3 regions of the Chryseobacterium sp. G0162 genome follow, and region 3 is predicted to be linked to each of the others. Evidence: riboswitches for the same ligand, from Rfam matches in the RefSeq annotation. Region 3 holds a riboswitch; each other region holds the start of a gene.
The links. Region 3 has a riboswitch for S-adenosylmethionine ahead of EG344_RS12385 (TonB-dependent receptor plug domain-containing protein). Riboswitches for the same ligand answer to the same signal wherever they lie in the genome.
Positions count from the first base shown of each region.

Region 1: another riboswitch for S-adenosylmethionine. It lies ahead of EG344_RS24270 (alpha/beta fold hydrolase); the one in region 3 lies ahead of EG344_RS12385 (TonB-dependent receptor plug domain-containing protein).
Region 2: another riboswitch for S-adenosylmethionine. It lies ahead of EG344_RS09485 (SusC/RagA family TonB-linked outer membrane protein); the one in region 3 lies ahead of EG344_RS12385 (TonB-dependent receptor plug domain-containing protein).

Region 1 is NZ_CP033922.1:1,905,356-1,911,946, forward strand. It holds gene EG344_RS24265 (ACT domain-containing protein) at 1-1,505, opposite strand, end outside; gene EG344_RS24270 (alpha/beta fold hydrolase) at 1,509-2,447, opposite strand; SAM riboswitch class I at 2,510-2,617, opposite strand; gene EG344_RS08750 (MGH1-like glycoside hydrolase domain-containing protein) at 2,806-5,421, shown strand; gene EG344_RS08755 (OsmC family protein) at 5,627-6,046, opposite strand; gene EG344_RS08760 (DUF58 domain-containing protein) at 6,085-6,591, opposite strand, start outside.
Region 2 is NZ_CP033922.1:2,057,854-2,064,444, forward strand. It holds gene EG344_RS09480 (RagB/SusD family nutrient uptake outer membrane protein) at 1-521, opposite strand, end outside; gene EG344_RS09485 (SusC/RagA family TonB-linked outer membrane protein) at 540-3,482, opposite strand; SAM riboswitch class I at 3,566-3,662, opposite strand; gene EG344_RS09490 (helix-turn-helix domain-containing protein) at 3,924-4,256, opposite strand; gene EG344_RS09495 (transposase) at 4,335-4,772, opposite strand; gene EG344_RS09500 (hypothetical protein) at 5,356-5,568, opposite strand; gene EG344_RS09505 (helix-turn-helix domain-containing protein) at 6,056-6,591, shown strand, end outside.
Region 3 is NZ_CP033922.1:2,697,993-2,704,583, reverse strand. It holds gene EG344_RS12385 (TonB-dependent receptor plug domain-containing protein) at 1-1,126, opposite strand, end outside; SAM riboswitch class I at 1,221-1,325, opposite strand; gene EG344_RS12380 (alpha-amylase family glycosyl hydrolase) at 1,424-4,258, opposite strand; gene EG344_RS12375 (T9SS type A sorting domain-containing protein) at 4,458-5,486, opposite strand; gene EG344_RS12370 (helix-turn-helix transcriptional regulator) at 5,630-6,502, shown strand.

The DNA of each region.
Region 1 (6,591 bases), 790 kb from region 3:
AATACTCCTCTGGCAGTTACCTGTGCTCCGGCTCCGGCTCCCATAATCACAATTGGATTTTCACCATAACTTTCTGTATAGATCTCAAAGATGGAATCTGATCCTTTCAATTGCCCTAATGCTGATGTTGCAGGAACAGAAATCAGTTTCACATCCAGCTCACCTTTGTCTTTCTGTAAATCGCCATGTAAATCTCCCACATATCTCAACACATGACCTGGTTCCTGATTTTCTTTAATCTTCTGATATTCTTCATCAAGCTCATCTAATCTTGTAAGAAATTCTGATTTTGAAACTTCAAGTAAGCTTTCCGGAACCAGATTTTGAATGTTGATATCTTCAAATTCATTGATTAAGTCTAGTTCTCTAGCCAAAATCAATAGCTTTCTTGCCACGTCATTTCCTGACAGGTCTTCTCTTGGATCCGGTTCTGTATATCCTTTTTCTAAAGCTTCGTTGATAATTGTGGAAAACTTATCATCTCTCAAAGAGAAATTGTTGAAAACATAGCTCAATGTTCCTGAGAAAACTCCTTTGATTCTTGTGATATTCTCTCCTGAAAGGTGTAATAATTTGATGGTATCAATTAACGGAAGACCAGCTCCTACATTTGTTTCATACAGATAACGTCTATTGTTTTTACTCAACGTATATCTTAGTTTTCTGTATTCTTCAATCGGAAGGGTGTTGAAAATTTTATTGGAAGATACCAGATCAAATCCGTTTTCTGCTAATGCATGATAGTTTTTTACAAAGTCTTTACTTGCTGTGTTGTCTACAACAATGAGGTTCTCCAATTGATTTTCATTGGAAAAATTGATTAATTCCTGAACGTCCGAAGAATGCTCTGCCGTTAAAACCTCATCAGACCAATTATTGTCAAACCCTTTTTTATTGAATGCAATTTTCTTTGAATTGGCTACTGCAACAACTTTCAGATCTACTTTTTTACGTCTTTTGATCTCTTCTGAAGACTCAAGAACCTGTTCGATTAATGTTTTCCCTACATTTCCATGGCCAATAATGGCCAGATGAACGGTCTTCGGCTTTTTGAAAATCTCAGATTCTATAATATTCCTGGTTTTTTCGTCCTGTGAAGAAGTCACCACGATATTTACTCTGTTTTCACCGGCAACCTGATTTAACAGCAATGGGAAAACGTTGTTTCTTGCGAGTTCTGCAAAAATTTTGTTAGAATCTTCTGCTACAAAACCTATAACAGAAACATTGTTGATACTGTATATTTGAGATACTTTTCCTGATTTTCTTTCTGTTTCAAATTCATCAATAAGACAAGCCACTGCTTTTTCAGCATCATTTTCGTGAACTAAAATAGAAATTCCGTTTTCTATAGCTTGCTGGGAGATTACTCCCACACTGATGCGCGCTAAAGTAAGCGCTTTAAAAATTCGTCCGTCAATTCCGATTTCCCCTAAGAAATCTTCCCCTTCAAATTTGACAATTGATCTGTTCTTCAAAAATTTTATTTCTTTAGCATTTTTCATTACTTATAAAATGTTTTTTATGATATTATTTAATTGTTGATATTCCATTAGGAAGGCGTCATGCCCATGTATAGATTGGATCTCGTGATAAGAGATATTCTCCTTTTTCTTTTTCAGTTTCTCAAAACACATTCGGATTTCAGAAGCCGGGAAGAATAAATCTGTATCTACGGAGATCATGTGCATTCGTGCTTGTATATTCTCCAGAGTAGTTTCATCAGCATTGATATTCATCAGTAAATGATTCATCAGCTTGTATGCTTGTAAACTAAACCTTTCGTTTAGCGCGTTACCATGATAAACCAGCCAGTCTTCTGATTCTAAGCGTTGCCTTTCCTGATTGTATTTGTTTTGAAATCTGTCGTTAAGTGATTCCGGAGTTCTATAGCACAACATCGCATGGATTCTTGCTTTTTGTAATGGTTCTTCTTTATCATTCAATAAAAATTTCTGAACCAGACATTGTGCATGAAGCCAATCATGTGTTCTGTAATCACAGGCAATGGGAATAAAAATTTCTGCCAGCTTTGGTTGTTTTGCTAACATTTCCCATGCAATTCCTCCTCCCAGGGAGCCTCCAATAATGGTATATAAATTTTTGATATGTAGAGCTTCTAATCCTTTCAGAAAAATATTGGCTATGTCTGAAGGCGTGAAGTCTTCATAGTCTTCAATTAAAAAATGATCGTATCCGTTTCCGGGGATATTGAAACACAGAACAGTGTACTTATTAGTATCAACGATCTGATTTTCGCCTACCAATTGTTTCCACCAGCCTTTTTCTCCGGATACATTTGAATTTCCGGTAAGGGCATGATTAATTAAAATGATTGGGGCTGTAAACAGATCTTTCCCGAAAAGCTCATAGCTCAACGAGATATTGTATTCCTTTTGGGAATGGATTTGATACGAAAGATTAATATAGTTTAGTTCTGTTTTCAATTCTATTATATATTTTAATACAATTGAAAATGCCACAGGAAATGGCTGAAAAGAACTTCAGTAAGTTATCTGTCCAAAATAATTTTGGTAGAACGTAGCACCTTCTTTGCTTGCGCAAAGGGTTGCTAAGGTTTCATAGGGTCTAATCCCTCAACCTTTCTTGATAACATTTTCAATATTTGAATGAACGAATGGTGCAAAGGTAGTTCTTTTCTTTTAAAATCAAAAAAAAAATAATTTAATATTTTAAAAAGCCCTTAAATAGAAGTCTCTCAAGGGCATATTAATTATTCTTCAGATAAAATGAATTGGAATTATTTTTCAAAAAAACTACCTTCGTATAGAAAAATGATGATATATGATCGCCGAAAAAGAAAGATTACAAGATACCAAATGGAAAAACTGGGGACCTTATGTAAGCAACCGGCAATGGGGAAATGTAAGGGAAGATTATAGCCCGGACGGAAATGCCTGGAACCATACCAATCATAATAATGCGGAAAGCTATGCCTACCGTTGGGGTGAAGAAGGTATTGCAGGAATTTCTGACGTAAAACAACTGTTCTGCTTTGCGCTTTCGTTCTGGAATAAAAAAGATAAAATCGTTAAGGAACGTTTCTTTGGTCTGAGCAATCCTCAGGGAAACCACGGAGAAGACATCAAGGAAATTTTCTATTATCTGGATAATACCCCTACTCATAGTTATATGAAAATGGTTTACAAATATCCGATCAATGAATTCCCTTATGATGAACTCGTTACAGTCAACGGAAGACGCAGCAAACAGGAACCGGAATATGAGATCTTTGATACAGGAATTTTTGATAATGATGCCTATTTTGATATTTTCATTGAATATTGTAAAGCAGATCACAACGATATTCTGGTAAGGGTAACAATATGCAACCGAAGCCAACAGGATGCCCCGATAGTGGTAGCACCAACAGCTTGGTTCAGAAATAATTGGAAATGGGGTTATAATACCTATAAAGGAGACATGAATGCCTCCGATGACGGAAGTATTACTATTGGACACGACAGTATTTCCATCAAAAAGTTTTATTCAAGAAATGGAAATGCTCAAAGTGTATTCTGCGAAAATGAAACCAACACTCCAAAGTTGTATGGAGCACCACAGACAGAAAACACTTATTTTAAAGATGGCATCAATGATTTTATCGTCCATCATAGTAACACCGTAAACCCTGAAAAAAGAGGAAGCAAAGCTTCTTTTTTAATTGATGAACTCATTGGAGCCGGGCAATCTCAGGTCTTTGAATTCAGACTATGTCCTGAGGAAAGCGATGAGCCTTTTGAAAACTTTGATAAAATCTTTGAGATCAGACAATCTGAAGCGGAAGAATTTTACCATGAAATTCAGAATGATACCACCAATGAAGACGAAAGGAATGTTCAAAGACAAGCTTTTGCAGGACTTCTTTGGAATAAACAGTTTTATCACTATAATGTTGGAAAATGGCTCAAAGGGGATCCTAACTTTGAGGCACCCAGAAACTTTAATCAGTATGTAAGAAATACGGAATGGAACCATCTTCACAATAAAGATATTATTTCGATGCCCGATAAATGGGAATATCCATGGTATGCAACCTGGGATTTGGCATTTCACTGTGTTCCTTTATCCATCATTGATGCTGAATTTGCCAAAGGACAGCTATTACTCCTTACCAAAGAATGGTACATGCATCCTAACGGACAACTGCCTGCCTATGAATGGAATATGAGCGATGTAAATCCACCCGTACACGCATGGTCATGCTTCAGGGTTTTTAAAATTGATGAAAAAAACAATGGAAAACCCGATTTATTATTCCTTGAAAAAGTCTTCCAAAAACTTCTTCTGAATTTCACTTGGTGGGTGAACAGAAAGGATAAAAACGGAAAAAATATTTTTGGTGGCGGTTTTCTTGGACTGGATAATATCGGAGCCTTTGACCGAAATATGGTTTTAGAGGATGGACAACATCTGGAACAAGCAGACGGAACAAGCTGGATGGCGATGTATGCGCTGAACATGATGCGAATTGCCATGGAACTTGCCCAATATTATCAGGTATATGAAGATATGGCCATCAAATTCTTTGAGCATTACCTTTATATCGCAGAAGCTATGGAAAATCTTGGTGAAGGAACCAAAGGGCTATGGAATGAGGAAGACGGATTTTTCTATGATGTTCTTCAGCTTGGAAATGGAAACAGTGTTTCTTTACGATTGAGAAGTATTGTTGGATTAATTCCATTATTTGCCGTAGAAATTGTAGATCACCGCCTTCTGGAAAAGATGCCGAATTTCAAAACCAGAATGGAATGGATCTTAAAAAACAAACCGGAACTCACCAAACTTGTTTCTCATTGGGATGAAGAAGGCCAGGGCAGAAAACATCTGATGAGCATCCTTCGTAAAAACAGACTGACTAAAGTATTATCAAGAATGCTTGATGAAAAGGAATTTCTAAGCGCTTACGGAATCCGGGCTATGTCTAAAGTATATGAGGAAAATCCATTTGTATTCTCTGTTCACGGCCATGAAAATGTAGTATATTATACGCCTGCAGAAAGTGATAGCAGAATGTTTGGCGGAAACAGTAACTGGCGTGGTCCGATCTGGTTCCCTATTAATTTTCTTATTGTAGAAAGCTTACAACGTTTCCACTATTATTATGGAAATAGCTTAAAAGTAGAATTCCCAACAGGAAGCGGTGAAAAGAAAAACCTGGATGAAGTGGCACAGAATATCAGTAAGAGACTATGTTCTATCTTCCTAAAGGATGAACATGGACAACGAGCCTTCAATGGAGGAAATCCGAAATTCAATTACGATGAACACTTTAGAGACTACATCACCTTTTTTGAATATTTCCATGGAGACAATGGCCGAGGCGTAGGAGCTTCCCATCAAACAGGATGGACGGCTACTGTGGCGAAATTGATAAAACCAAGACTTACCTTTTAATGGGCAATGAATAATAGGTAATGAGTAATAAAAAAACCGGATGAAACATCCGGTTTTCTTTTTGCATATATATTTTTTTGCATAAAGTCTATGTGGTAAGAATTTTTAAACCATATAGGTACATAGTTCTTAGAATGCTTATAAACTATTTTATTCGTGCATTTGTGTCAAATAAAAAATGAGGCTTAAAGGCCTCACTATAGTTTTAAATTTTTTCTCCGTTTACGAATACTTCGTATCCGATTTCTACGTTCGGTTCTAAAGTTTTCGATACAGAACAATATTTTTCGAAAGATAATTCTGCAGCTTTTAAAGCTTTCTTAGAATCAATTTCACCTTCTAAAAGGAATTTAACCATAATTGATTTGAAAGGTTTTGCATCGTCTACCTGAACTCTCTCCCCTTCTACTTCTGCCTGAAAACTTTTAATTTCCTGACGTTGCTTTTTTAAAATTGAAACTACATCTATTCCGCTGCATCCAGCCACTGCCATCAGGACACTTTCCATTGGAGAAACTCCTTTAGCTCCTGGCTGGGAAGTATTGTCTAAAAGGATGGAATTTCCCTGACTGTTTGTACATTCAAATAAAAAGTCGTCGTTGATTCTATTTAGTGTTATTTTCATTGTTGCTTGTTGCTTGTTGCTTGTTGCTTGTTGCAAAATTATAAAATTCCTCTGGCTTTTATCTCCAAATATTTATTGATAACGTCAATATTCAAATTCTCAGGAAGTGTATATACTGTATAAATCCCATATTTACGGAGCTCCTGAATAATCAGTTTCTTTTCAAATTCGAATTTTTCAGCAACAATTTCATCATAGATTTCCTGCATACTTTCCGGATTCTTATGAATCAATGTTTGTAATTCTGAGTTTTTGAAGAATACCACAACCAACAAGTGGTTCTTAGCAATTCCGCGAAGATATTTTAACTGACGGTTTAATCCATCTAGCGTTTCAAAATTGGTAAATAACAAAATAAGACTTCTCTGGTTGATCGAATATTTTACATCCTGATACAGTCGGTTGAAATCACTTTCAAAGAAATCTGTTTTAATATTATAAAGTGATTCTGATATTTTCTTAAGCTGTCCAGACTTATTCTCTGCTGCAATTTTATTTTCAGCTTTTTTGGAGAAAGTCATCATTCCTGCTCGATCTCCTTTTCT
Region 2 (6,591 bases), 640 kb from region 3:
GGAGCCGTTAAAGCCGATTTATCTTTTAGGTAGCTGAACTGATAAAAGCTGGCAATATTCAGATAACAGAACGCACGCAATGCTTTTGCCTGACCTTTTACCTGATCTTTCTTTGCCTGGCTTCCCTCTGCTGCATCAATTTTGGCAATAACATTATTCATATTATTGATGGTGGAATATAACATTGTCCAGATAAATAAAGGACGAGCCGCTGTATTATTCACCATTTCTGTAAAATCATAGGTCGATGAAAAGCCATACTTATTGGTTAACACAGCTACATCGCTTCCCATAGCATCACTTGCTCTTAATACAGTTGAATACCCGATATTAGCAAAAGTAGTTCCGTCATTATTGAATTTCGCCCAGGTTCCGTTAATTACTGTTTCTGCACTTTCAGCTGTTTTAAAAACTTCTACACTATTCGCCTGATCCGTAGGAGCAGTATCCATCTCACTTTCACAACTTGTGAGTGACCATAATCCTATTAATGCAAAAGATAAATATTTTAATTGTTTCATTGTTTCAAATGTTAAGGGTTAAAACGTTGCCTGAAGACCAAAAGTAATCGTTCTCATAGCCGGATATCTGTAATATGTGGTCCCGTCCAGTGCCTGTTCAGGATCCATTCCTTTATGTTTATAGAAAGTCAGAAGATTCTCTGCCTGAACATAAATTCTGAACTTCTTCAATCCAATTGTTTCAAAATAATCCGATGGTAATGTATATCCTAAGCTTACATTCTTAAGCCTTGCATACGTTCCTGAATAAAGAAACCTTGTAGAAACCGAAGTCCAGTTATTCGTTTTTGTACTTAAAGCCGGGACATCTGTATAAGGATTGTCAGGAGTCCATCTGTTTAGCATTTCCGTCCCCCATGCGCGTCCACCTAAGTTTCCACTGTGTAAGATTGAAGTATAATCTGTGTCCAGAATCTTCCCTCCAATCTTGAATGTCAGTAATGCAGAAAAATCAAAACTCTTATAATTAATGCTCGTGCTGACTCCTCCGGTTAACTTAGGCAGAGCAGAACCTTGCAGCATTTTTGTAGCCTTGGCATATTCTGAAGTTGTTCCTTCCACCGGATTTCCATTAGCATCCTTTGTAATGGTTTTCCACAATGGTTTTCCATTACTTGGGTCTACTCCTACCCATTCCGGAATAAAGAAATCATATACAGATCCCCCTTCATTCAATTGTTTTGTTGTTCCTACCACAAGAGGACCTTTAGGCAATTTAGTTACCGTATTGTTTAAGGTGCTCAGATTAATATCCACGTTCCATTGGAAGTCCGTATTTTTAATAGGCGTTGTGAATAATGAAAATTCAAAACCTGTATTCTTTATTGTTCCAATATTGGCCGGATAATCAGTGATCCCTAAAGACGGAGCAACCGGTACATTAAAGAGGAGGTCTTTACTTTTTCTTTCAAAATATTCTACGTTTCCTTTAATTCTGTTATTAAGAATGGCAAACTCAAGTCCTACATTCAAATTAAGATTGGTTTCCCATTTCAGATTAGGAGTTCCTACTTTCTCCAACGTTTTTCCAGGCTCACCAGCTAGAGGTGAGTCCCTGTATAATTCCTGATAAGCATAATAAAGGCTCTGTCCATTGGGCCTTAATAATTTATCATTCCCCTGTCCTCCATAACTTGCACGTAATGTCAACTGATTGAAGAAATTTAGATTTTTAATAAATTCTTCATTTGAAAGTTTCCATGAACCTCCTACAGACCAGAATGTCCCCCATCTGTTATCTTTTGAAAATCTTGAAGAACTATCAGCTCTTGTAGATGCAGATAAGAAATATTTATTATCAAAATCATACTCCACCTTTCCAAGGAAACTCAACAAGCTTAATTTATCACTATTCCCTCCAAAATCCACTAACAGAGAGGCTGCATCAGGCTCATAGTAGTTAGGTAATGAGAAACCCTGTCTGCTACCGGAAATAATTTGGTAATCATATTTATAAAATTCATGACCTCCCAATACATTAATATGATGTTTTCCAAACCTCTTATCATAAGTCAGAATATTACTGGTCGTATAGGAAAGTGTTCTGCTATTCGCTTTTCTTACAGATCCTCCGGTCTCCTTTCCTTGTCCAAGAAGCGGATTGGTATAAAAATGCTCATTAAAGCTAACAAGATCAACAGAAAAACTCGTTCTAAACTTCAGCTCCGGAAGAAATGTAAACTCCATAAATCCTTTCCCTGAAAAATTATCGATCTTATTTTCATTTTTATCCAATGGTAAACTTGCCGCTAAATTTTGATTCTGAAGTGCCGCAGTAGGTCTGTATCTTCCAAAATCATAAATCTTGTTCCCTTCCGCATCCACTACATAAGATCCATCCGGATTTCTTTCATAATAAGGATAAAAAGACGGAATTGCCCTTGCCGCCTGAATAATATTACTCGCCTTAGAATCTGAAGAACTTGGAGCCTGCTGAATACTGTTCGTGTAACTTAAGTTCGCTCCAACATTCAACCATTTTTTAACTTCAGAATTTATTTTTAATCTCGTACTGTATCTTTTAAACCCAGATTCAATAGCCATTCCTTTATCATCTAGATAACCTAATGAAAAGAAATAATTACTTTTTTCATTTCCCCCGCTGATGTCTAGATCAACCTGATTTCTGGAAGCAACTCTTTGAAGAACATCTCTCCAGTCATCATTCCATAAAGCTCTCGCCCCCGGTAATAATTTCCCGTCTGTTCCCACTGGTTTTGGATAATTAGCTCCATAAGGATTAATTGATAATCCGGTACCAGATACAATATTGTCTGTTGCCATCTGTGCTGCCTGTTGTGCAGAAATCTGACCGGATTGGTATCCGTTTCTCATTGCCTCCCAATACAATTGGAAATATTGATCCGTAGTGACCTGCTCATAATCTTTTACCGCTCTGCCTGAAAACCCCTGGCTGATGTTAAGGTTTACCCTGGCTTCTCCTTTTTTACCGGATTTTGTGGTAATGATAATAATTCCGTTCGCTCCTCTTGAACCATACAAAGCACTTGCCGTAGCATCTTTTAAAACACTGATGGATTCTATATCATTAGGACTGATCGCATTGATGTTTCCGTCAAAAGGAATCCCATCCACAACGTATAAAGGCTCACTGGAAGCACTAACCGAACCTACCCCTCTGATCCTGATCGTAGAAGTAGCTCCAGGCTGTCCTGATGCACCGGTAACCTGAATTCCGGGAACCTGTCCTTCCAATGCTTTGGTAATGTTGGTCACAGGTCTGTTATTGATTTTATCACTGGAAATTGTTGCTACGGAACCGGTGTAGCTATTTCTTTTTGCTTTTCCGTAAGCCACCACAACCACTTCATCAATTTCCTTTTCTTTAAGAGTATCCTTTTTCGGTTTGGAATTTTGCCCGCTTACACTTACAATTCCTAAGAAAAATACAGCAACGGGTGGAATCCAAATTTTAGAATTAAATAGATTTTTATTAATCATAATCAATTTTATTTACCATATATTAAAATTTTGCCCTTTACTGAAAAAACAGCAAAGGGCATCGATAAATACGATAAACCAAATGCTTATTTTTCCTTTAAAGGCTGAATGTAACACCTTACATAACGCAGGTTGTCAAGACTTCGTAGGGTCAGTTCCCTCCATCTTTCTTTATAAGCCGATCGAAATATGGTTGCAAATCTATAAACTTTTAGTCTACAAAACAAGTAGACTTATAAAATTTTCATGATAATTTTTCAAAATTTATTATAATATTTTATTAATACCCACCACTATAAGACCTTAAATAAATTATCATTTTAATAAATATGATAAATATCATTAAATTGTATTTAATGATAAAACCATCTCATAATATCAAAAAAATGGTGCCTAAGCACCATTAAATTAAAATCTCTAAAAACCGTTTTAAATGTAAAATTATTGATTACATTCAAAACTTTTTTTCCACTTTGCTAAAGTATTTCTACTCATTTTAAATTGATTCGCCATTTGAGTATTATTATATCCATGGTCTTTTTGAAAATTTAAAATTTTTATAATAGCAGACTTATCATAAGACTTATGTCTTTGATTAAATTTTTCTGTTTCAATTCCTTCTAATCCGAAGACAATTTCATTAAGCTTAAGAACATCCAATGCCGTCAATCTTTTTTTTTGTAAAATAGGCGCACATATTTCAAGCTTTTGAGGATGCTTCATGGCAATGATATCGGTATAAATTCTTATATAATCAGGACCTTGTTCTATCATATATTCAATGTTTTTAATTTAATATTTCAGTGCATGAGCCAACCATTTATTTTCTAACTATCAAAATGAAAAACCTATTTAAGATTTATCATACTTACTAGCCCATTTATAAAGTGTAGTTTTAGGAATCTTGTATTCCTCTATTACCTGTTGTTTTGTTTTCTGTCCGGTACTGATAAGCTCCAAAACAAAATCTATTACTTCTTTAGTATATACATTCTTCCGAAACTGCGGAAGAGAAGAACCCTTTTTGGGACTAACTGTATTATATCCCATATTGGCTTGCGGTGCAAATATGATGATATGCTGGGTATAGATTCTAAAGAAATCATATTCTAAAAGCTTACTCCATCTCAACAGAACTTCCGTATCCAGACTTTTTTGCATAAACATTTCGTACACTTCATCATCTGTAATATTAAGAAAGTTGCAAACCCGAATCATTGAAATTCCCAAGCTCTCATATCTTTCCTTAATACACGCTCCTATATGAATGTTTTTAAAATCAAATACCATTATTTAAAAATTACATATTGATAAATTAAAAAATCAGGCAGAATTAAGATTCATCATCAAAATATGGAAATTAGCAAGATGAAAAAATCACAATTATAACTGGACGTTCTACCTGATATTCTTTATTTCATTCAGTCCCAAAAATAATATCTTTTTATGTATGACTGCTTTACAACATCATCTTCAAAGACAAGGAGAAGGCATCTGCGGCTTTCAAACATCTTTTGAGGCACAGCATAGCTCCAAATCTCTGAATGCCAATAGTTAAAACCATGTCCTAACATTGAGACGATTTCCTCTTTACTCTTATTAAGAAAAATCTCCGGCTTAATCAGCTGTAAATCCTTATATAAATACTTCATTATATAGTGCATGTTATTAAATCAAACTAAGAAATCATTCCGTCTATCCATCTTCAGGATATTACCTCCTCCTATTGTTGCATAACATGACTGTTCTCCAATATTTAGTTGGGAAGATGGTAGTAGTAGGATTGGTAATTATAGGTATACTGACACCGTATACCTCAATGTGCCCTCTCCAGAATTAAAATTCCCTGAAGAAAGAGTTGCTGTAAGCCCATTCACGGTCCTATGGATTGTGTAGGATAAGTTCCACCACTTTCTCCCAGATAAGGAACATTCATGGTTCCCATATAAGGAGTCCCGGCATTATTAATCCCTACGTGGGAAAATGATACTTCAGAAACAACAACCATTAGTAAATGTATTTTTATTTTAGTTAAAAAATTGATAAGGTATTTCTTAGAGACTCCATAAGTATTAAAAATCATCATTTGTGTTTTTATTTATTGAATGACATTTGTGTTGTTAATTATTGATTTTTGCATTTCATAAAGGATTGATTAGTTTATCTTAATTTCTAAATCATAATTATTTTTTAGCATAATAGTTTACTTGTTAAAAATAACCTCAAAACCACTTTTCTTTTCTTTATTTAAATTTTTGTCATAAATTCGAAAAATATATGTGAAAGAAAAATTCATAAAAACTATTATAATAACCTAAGATTAAAAATTCATTTATAATCAATCATTTTTGATTTTGTAACAAGCTTTTTGCAAAGTTATTCCTCAAGAAGATTCAAAAAAAATCAACTATAAATGATAATCTAGAAATTGACTTAACATTCATAAGGATCTTAAAGCCAAACAATTAAAAGAATGATTTATTAGATTTCATTAACAATTATTATAATATTTAATTTAAATGTCCACATTGAAAATAAAAAAAGACCAGATACATAGGTTAAAACTGGAACTGATGGATAGATATGTGATTCTTATGATTTCTATCTTAGGAGTCTACTCCATCATTTTTATTTTTTTTATACCCGACAAAATTCTATCCTGGTATCTGCCGGCAGGGATCTTATTCTTAGGATCCGGTTATTCATTTGCACGAAAAAGATTTTCTCCCAACCTCATTGTAAATACTTATCTCATACTTGCCCCCATATTCGGTTTTTATCTCATGCTTGCTTTTTGGGAAAATTCTGTAGCCAGCTTCTCATGGTTATTACCCATTCCTTTAGGAGCTTATATTTTTTTTTCTAAAAAAGGCACCATAAAGTATGTTGCCTATACTCTGATCATAATTATTACAGCCAGTATCACCGCTGACAATTTGAAATATGCCTTTCCAAAGCATACTCAAAGGGAGGTCATGTTTACAGACATCAATTTATTTATTTCAAATATTCTGGTCGTATCCTTATTGATTTATTACAAAGACAAAATCAAAAAGCAAGAAATACTGGAACATGCAGATTCACCACCTCTCCCAAAGGCTAAACCTTA
Region 3 (6,591 bases):
CATTATTGGTATTGCTTACGTTATAATTGAAAGTATTGCTCCCAAAGGTATTACTCAGGTCTATCAGCCAATTATTAACATTATATTTCGCACCTACAGCATAGGAAATATCGTAGATCTGAGAATTCAGAACTGCCTGAAAACCGTTAGGGTATATTTCTTTAACAATATTAAAATCTTCATTGGGAAGTCTTCTGAAACCATACCCTTTTCCTTCTTTAATGCTGAAACCACCAAAGGAATAGAATTTAAAGTTATCGTTCAAAGGGTATTCTGCATTGAAAAACACTTGCCCTTGTCTGATTTGGGCATCTCCGATCTGGAAATTAAAATAGTCTCTTGTTAATCCTCTTTTATTTATTTCATCATCATCATTTTGTCTTGCAATATCTGGATTATCTGCAAATTCGTAGGCAAAATTATTTCCGAAAATATCAAGATCGTGATTTTGGGTTCTCGTTGTTTTTCCTCTGTGACTTAGCTGCAATGAAAGATTGATAAAACCTTCATCTTTACCCAAAGAAGTTCCATAATTAACGCCGGCCTGGTAAGTATCACCATCATTTCTTCCGCTTAATCCATAGGTTAAACTTGCTGAAGCGCCTGCATTCTTTTTTAGAATAATATTAATTACTCCTGCAATGGCATCAGAACCGTATTGTGCTGCTGCACCGTCTCTTAATACTTCAATTTTTTCAATAGCAATGACAGGAATTGTACTTAAATCTGTTCCTACAGATCCATTTCCTACCGTATTCTGATAGTTTACCAGGGAAGTCGTATGTCTTCTCTTCCCGTTAAGCAATACCAACACCTGATCCGGCCCCATTCCTCTTAGTGTTACAGGATCAATATGCTCCGTTCCATCAGAAGCAGACTGTCTTACAGCATTAAATGAAGGGATCACATAATTCAGAATGTCCTGAGCCGTAATTTGTGGAGATGATCTTTGGACTTTATCAATATTGATTACATCTACAGGAACCGGCGTCTCTAATTTTGTTCTTTTAACATTTCGGTTTCCGACGATGATAATGTCTTCGATTTGTTTTCCTTTTTCCTCCTGCTCCTGGGCAGCGACTAAAATTGTCCCTAGCAATAATATAGCAGTGCTTAATTTTTTCATCTTTGTTCTTGCCAATTAATAATATTCTTCCGCAGATGATTCTGCAGCTACACAAGACTTCAAGAAATGGAATTCGTATAAGAAATATTGACTTCACTTATCTCCCCATCGGGTTGGAATTAGCACCTTTACACTTTTGGAATCGTGTAGGTTGCTAAGGTTTCATTGGGCCAAATCCCTCCACCTTTCTTGATAAATCTAGTGCAAAGGTAGACTAATTTTTCAAATATGCAAAAAGCGGATAATCACTACCAAGAAAAAAGGCAAATTCGCTGAATTGCCAATTTGCCTTTGTATTTATTTCACGATCATTTTTTCAATAGCCATTCCGTTTTCTGATTTCAGATGAACCAGATACATTCCCGACGGATAATTGACTCTTAGTTCATAAGTCCCATTTTCTTTATTCAACTTAAATGAATCCAACTTTTTACCACTTCTATCGAAAATCATGATTTCTCCATTTCTGGCTTTGTTAAATATTAATTTTGCAACACCATTTTTAATCGGATTATCAGCAATCTGAAGGGATAGCTTGTTTGCAGCACTCACATCAGAGGTAGATAAAGCTCCGGCATAGTTTCCAAAAATTCTGAATTCTCCAGCCTGTAAAGTGATAGGAGCTGTTGTTGAAGCGATGTTTGAAACCGTATCATCCATCAGGTTTTTCCACTGGCCAGCATAAGGAAAATAAGGAACAACATTTTGTACAGCAGTAGAATAATTTGCCAGAACGACTACGTTTTTCATTCCGTTGATTGTATTGTCATATACATAAATTCTTGTGATAAGCCCATCAGGATCATTGGCAAGATTGTTTGACTCTATGGTATAAGTCTTTGATTTGAATACCGGATTGGTATTTCTGATATCAATAATCTTTGCCCAAGTATCATAAACTGCCTTTCTGTTGGCATCAGTATCATATCCTAATGTGAAGGCTACAGGTTTTTCATCGGTTCTGCATCCATTGTTAATGCTACCATCCGTGCATCGGTTGATACTGAATTCGTAGCCCAATTCTCCAAACTGCCAGATCATCTTAGGACCGGGAATGGTAAAGAAGGTAGCTCCAAATGTTTTCATCCTTTCCAAAGCCGTATTCAAATTCTTTACACTATAACTTCCATTGATCGCTCCATAAGCGAGATTTTTAAACATCAGCCTTTCTTCATCATGACTTTCTCCATATCCCACAGCACACATATCGGTAAAACCATGAAGACTATGATTCATGCGGTCATAATTGCTATTATCTTTATACCCCATCGTATTTTGATTATAAGGCTCTGTTTGTTTATTCCAAAGCATCACTCCTTTTCCTTCTGCCACTCTGTAATTGGCCCATTGTTGTTCTTCTGCATCAGTTCCCAAATGCTCAAATATCATATAAGAATTAGGATCCAGTGCCCATTGTCTGTCTGCATAGTTCTTCATAATATCTACCCTATCCTGCTGATAAGCATTTGTACAGTTTTCATCATTTTCAGAACAGTTTTGCGTAAAGCCTTTTGTCAAATCCCAACGAAACCCATCAATACGATACTCCTTTAACCACTGCTGAAGACACCTTTCAACGTAATATTGAGTTGAAGGACTGGTATGGTTAAAATCATTAAACACATTATATGAATGTTTAGGAACCTGATTGAAATAAGGATTATTAGCTGCCACATCACCGTAACCATCACCATCCGGATCTATATTCCAGAGTCTTACCAAAGGAGAACGCCCTGTTGCATGATTAAAGGCAACATCAAGAATGACAGCAATCCCATTCTGATGACACAGATCAACAAACTCTTTGAATTTTTCAGGTGTTCCATAAGCTTTGTCTAAAGCATAATGAAAAGAGGTATTATATCCCCAGGAAAGATTTCCTTCAAATTCCATAATAGGGAGCAATTCAATGGCATTAATCTTTAGATTTTTTAAATAAGAAATTTTGTTAATTAAAGACTGCCAGTTTTTTTCCTGTGTAAAATCTCTTAACAACAATTCATATACAATAAGATCTTCTTTTGCGGGTCTTTGAAAATTAGTCACCTGCCAGTTGTAAGGAGTTTGCCCCGTTTTGAATATTGAAACCTCAAAATCCTGTCCTGCCGGAAATGCCGGAAGATTCGGATAGGTAGAAGAGGAAATCCACTGGTCATCATAAGATGATAAGATCTGAGGAGAATAAGGGTCAGCCACTTTTTTCAAATCATTAGTCCTATATTGGAACGTATACATTTGTTGTGGAGTTAATCCATTTAATTCAATCCAGTAAAGATCGGGATTAGCGGTATCTCTTTTCATCAGATAGGTATCATTCACAACCCAGTTATTAAAACTTCCGATCACGTGGACAAAGCTTTTGTGAGGAGCATACAAAGCAAGCCCAATCTTCGTTTGATCTGCCAGATCATAATTTATTCCCTGTTTGATCCAACCCGGTATGGCTTCAGAAACAACATTTCGGGGAACCTGTAAAATAAATGTTGCATTTTTTGAGCTGCTTCCCTCTGTGGCGATTACTTCCATATTCGCATCTTGAGATACCGTGTAATTATAAGAATAAGACTGAGAGGGTGTAGATGTAGAATTTATTACAACCCCATTGGCTTTAAGCTGAAAAGTAGCATTAACGTTCGTTGTTGCCGTAATATTAATTGAATTCCCTGTTGGAACTGTTGTAAGGCTGTTTGCAGTTGGATTCGTTAAATTTAAATTCAGTACCCCTACATTCACAAAAATATCAGGGGAAGTCTGATGTGATCCGGTTTTATCTTTTAATAAAAATCCAAATCTTCCGATTCCTGTTCTACCGAAAAAAGCCGTTGGCGTTAATGTTAGAGTGTATGTATCTGTTGAAACATTGTAATTAAGCTTATTCAATTCATTGGAGTTGTTCCAGCTTCCGTTGGTTGGACAATCCTGGCTGTTCTGATAATTGGTATCAAAGGACCAGGACCACATATAAATTGAATTATTAGTTACTCCCCAGGCCGATTCATCAATCTGATCACCTGGAACTGTCAGTGTAATTGCATCTGTTTCATTAAACGGATTGGGTGAAATCGTATAATTAATCTGCCCGAAAACAACCGTTGTAATGATCAACAAAACAACGAAATAGAATTTTTTCATATCTTTATTTTTATCGAATATAATATTAATTTCTTTTTTGCAGTGATGATTTTATTCTTTTTTTGATTAAACAAGGATCAACATAGCATAAAAAAGGCCCATGAAAAAAATTCCATGAGCCTTTCAATAAAAGTAATTGTAATGAACTATCGTATGTAACGGAAATCTAACAGATATATTGATTCAAATGTTAAAAAAATTAGTCTTTCATAATTTTCTTTACCACAGATTCTCCGTTCTTTAATTTTAACTGTATCATGTATAAACCAGAGGGAAGAGCATTCATGTTGATCTGATTATCTGAGAATGGGGCTATTATACTTTGCCCAACAGCATTAATGATCTTGATTCCTTCAATCAAAGAAGTACTTTTTACTGTAAGAATTCCTTTTACGGGATTTGGAAAGACCTCAACCGTTTTTTTCTTCAAATTGAGATCAGAAGTTCCAAGCTCTGACTCTATTTTCATACATCTTACTGAAGATCCTTGTCCTCGTGAAGCTCCTGCAGAAGCATTAGTAATGGTAGTTCCTATGTACAAATATTTTCCTCCAATACCAGTAGGTGTAGAACTCCAGAAGTATCCTTTTTGTCCTGCAGAAGTAATCCCTCCATTTGATGAACTACGGAAACCTCCCATAGGTAATTTTAAAACTCCTGCATATGCTTTTATGGGTGAATGAATTCCTGTAACTTCAATAGCATCTGTCCAGTCTGCCTGGGTGGGTAATCTCCAGCCATCCCCTATTGCCTTACATGGATCAATTCCCACCGACTCTGCTACTTCTGAAAAACCTGTACCAGCCCATTTATCATTGAGCCCATTAGTAGACCACCATGCAGGAGATCCTGTAATAAAGGATCCACCTTCTAGACCATTCGGAGAGTTAACAGCAGGTACAGAAGTTGTGGAAGAAGCCCGTAATTGATGTCCGTCATCCCATCTTCCCCACTGAAACAAGTCTCCATAAGATTGTTCATCATCTATAGACTCCGCAACCCTTTCACTTCCAAGATTTTGCTGAAGCCAGATCTTTCCATCTGCAGTCCTTACCGTAGTATAAGTAACTAATTGCCCCTGATATGTAAAGGTCACACATCCCAGATCTCCAGTATTATTTCCCGGATTTGTATTATTGCAGCTTTGCTGGGCACTTAATGCACTTCCTCCCATCAGCAATATTCCAATTCCCAGATTTCGTACTGCAAAATATAAATCTCTAATCATAAATATTATTTTTAATTATTCTAAATTTAATTTAATTTTGCGCAAAAGTACCTTACGTAATTAATTCCGGGTTATCATTTCCCAACTTTTAGTTATCCTATAAAGGTGCTTTACATGGTACTATGGCTGTAAAAATGTGTTGTATGGGGGATCAACAGGAAAAAGAGGTCGTTTTCAAATCGGAGCATATTGAAATTAACATGCAGAATTCATCTGCCATTGCAGGCTCTCCAAGATCATATTTGCTTGAATCCATTTCAAGTTTCAATCTTCTGTTTTTATTAAGTCCGGATATTCATCTGAAGGCTCATGATTGTGATACCCAATTCTTATTTAAGAAAAACCAGTATATCCTTCATTATTCATCACAGAAAAACAAGGCAGAATTATGGACTGACAGTGAAGAGAATCTGAAATATCTGCACATTCAACTCAATTACCAATATATTTCAAACCTTATCAATCCTGAAACCAATAAAGAAGGCGCAGAAATCCTGGAAAATATGATTCATAATAACTTCATCTTTCTTCAAAAAGCCACTCCCCCCAACATGACGGTTGAAATGCATATTATTTTAAAAGAGATTTTAGCCTATTCTAAAAAAGGAGTGATGCAGAAGCTGTTTACTGAAGCAAAGATCATCAAGCTCCTGATTCTTATTTTTGAACAGTTTAATGAAAAAAACAGTCTAGAGGTCGCTTCAAAAACTCCTGAAATGATTAAAAAATTCATTGATGAAAATTATCACCGGAATATTAAAGCTGAGGAAATCGGAAAATTGATTGGATTAAATCAAAACCTCATCAGGAAAGCGTTCAAGACGGAATATCACACTACGATCAGTCATTACATTTCTGAACTTAGAATGTTAAAGGCCAGAAAACTTATTACAGACAAAAACATTATGATTAAAGAAATTGCCATTGAGTGTGGTTATGAATATCTTCAGAATTTTACCCGAGCCTTTAAAAAGAAGTTTGGGGTATCTCCGGAACATCTGAGGAATAATAAATAGAAAAACCGCTTAAAAAAATTAAGCGGTTTATATATGTTGTTTTGCTTTGATATTACTTTTTCAGAATTCAGGTGAAAAAGCAATGACAA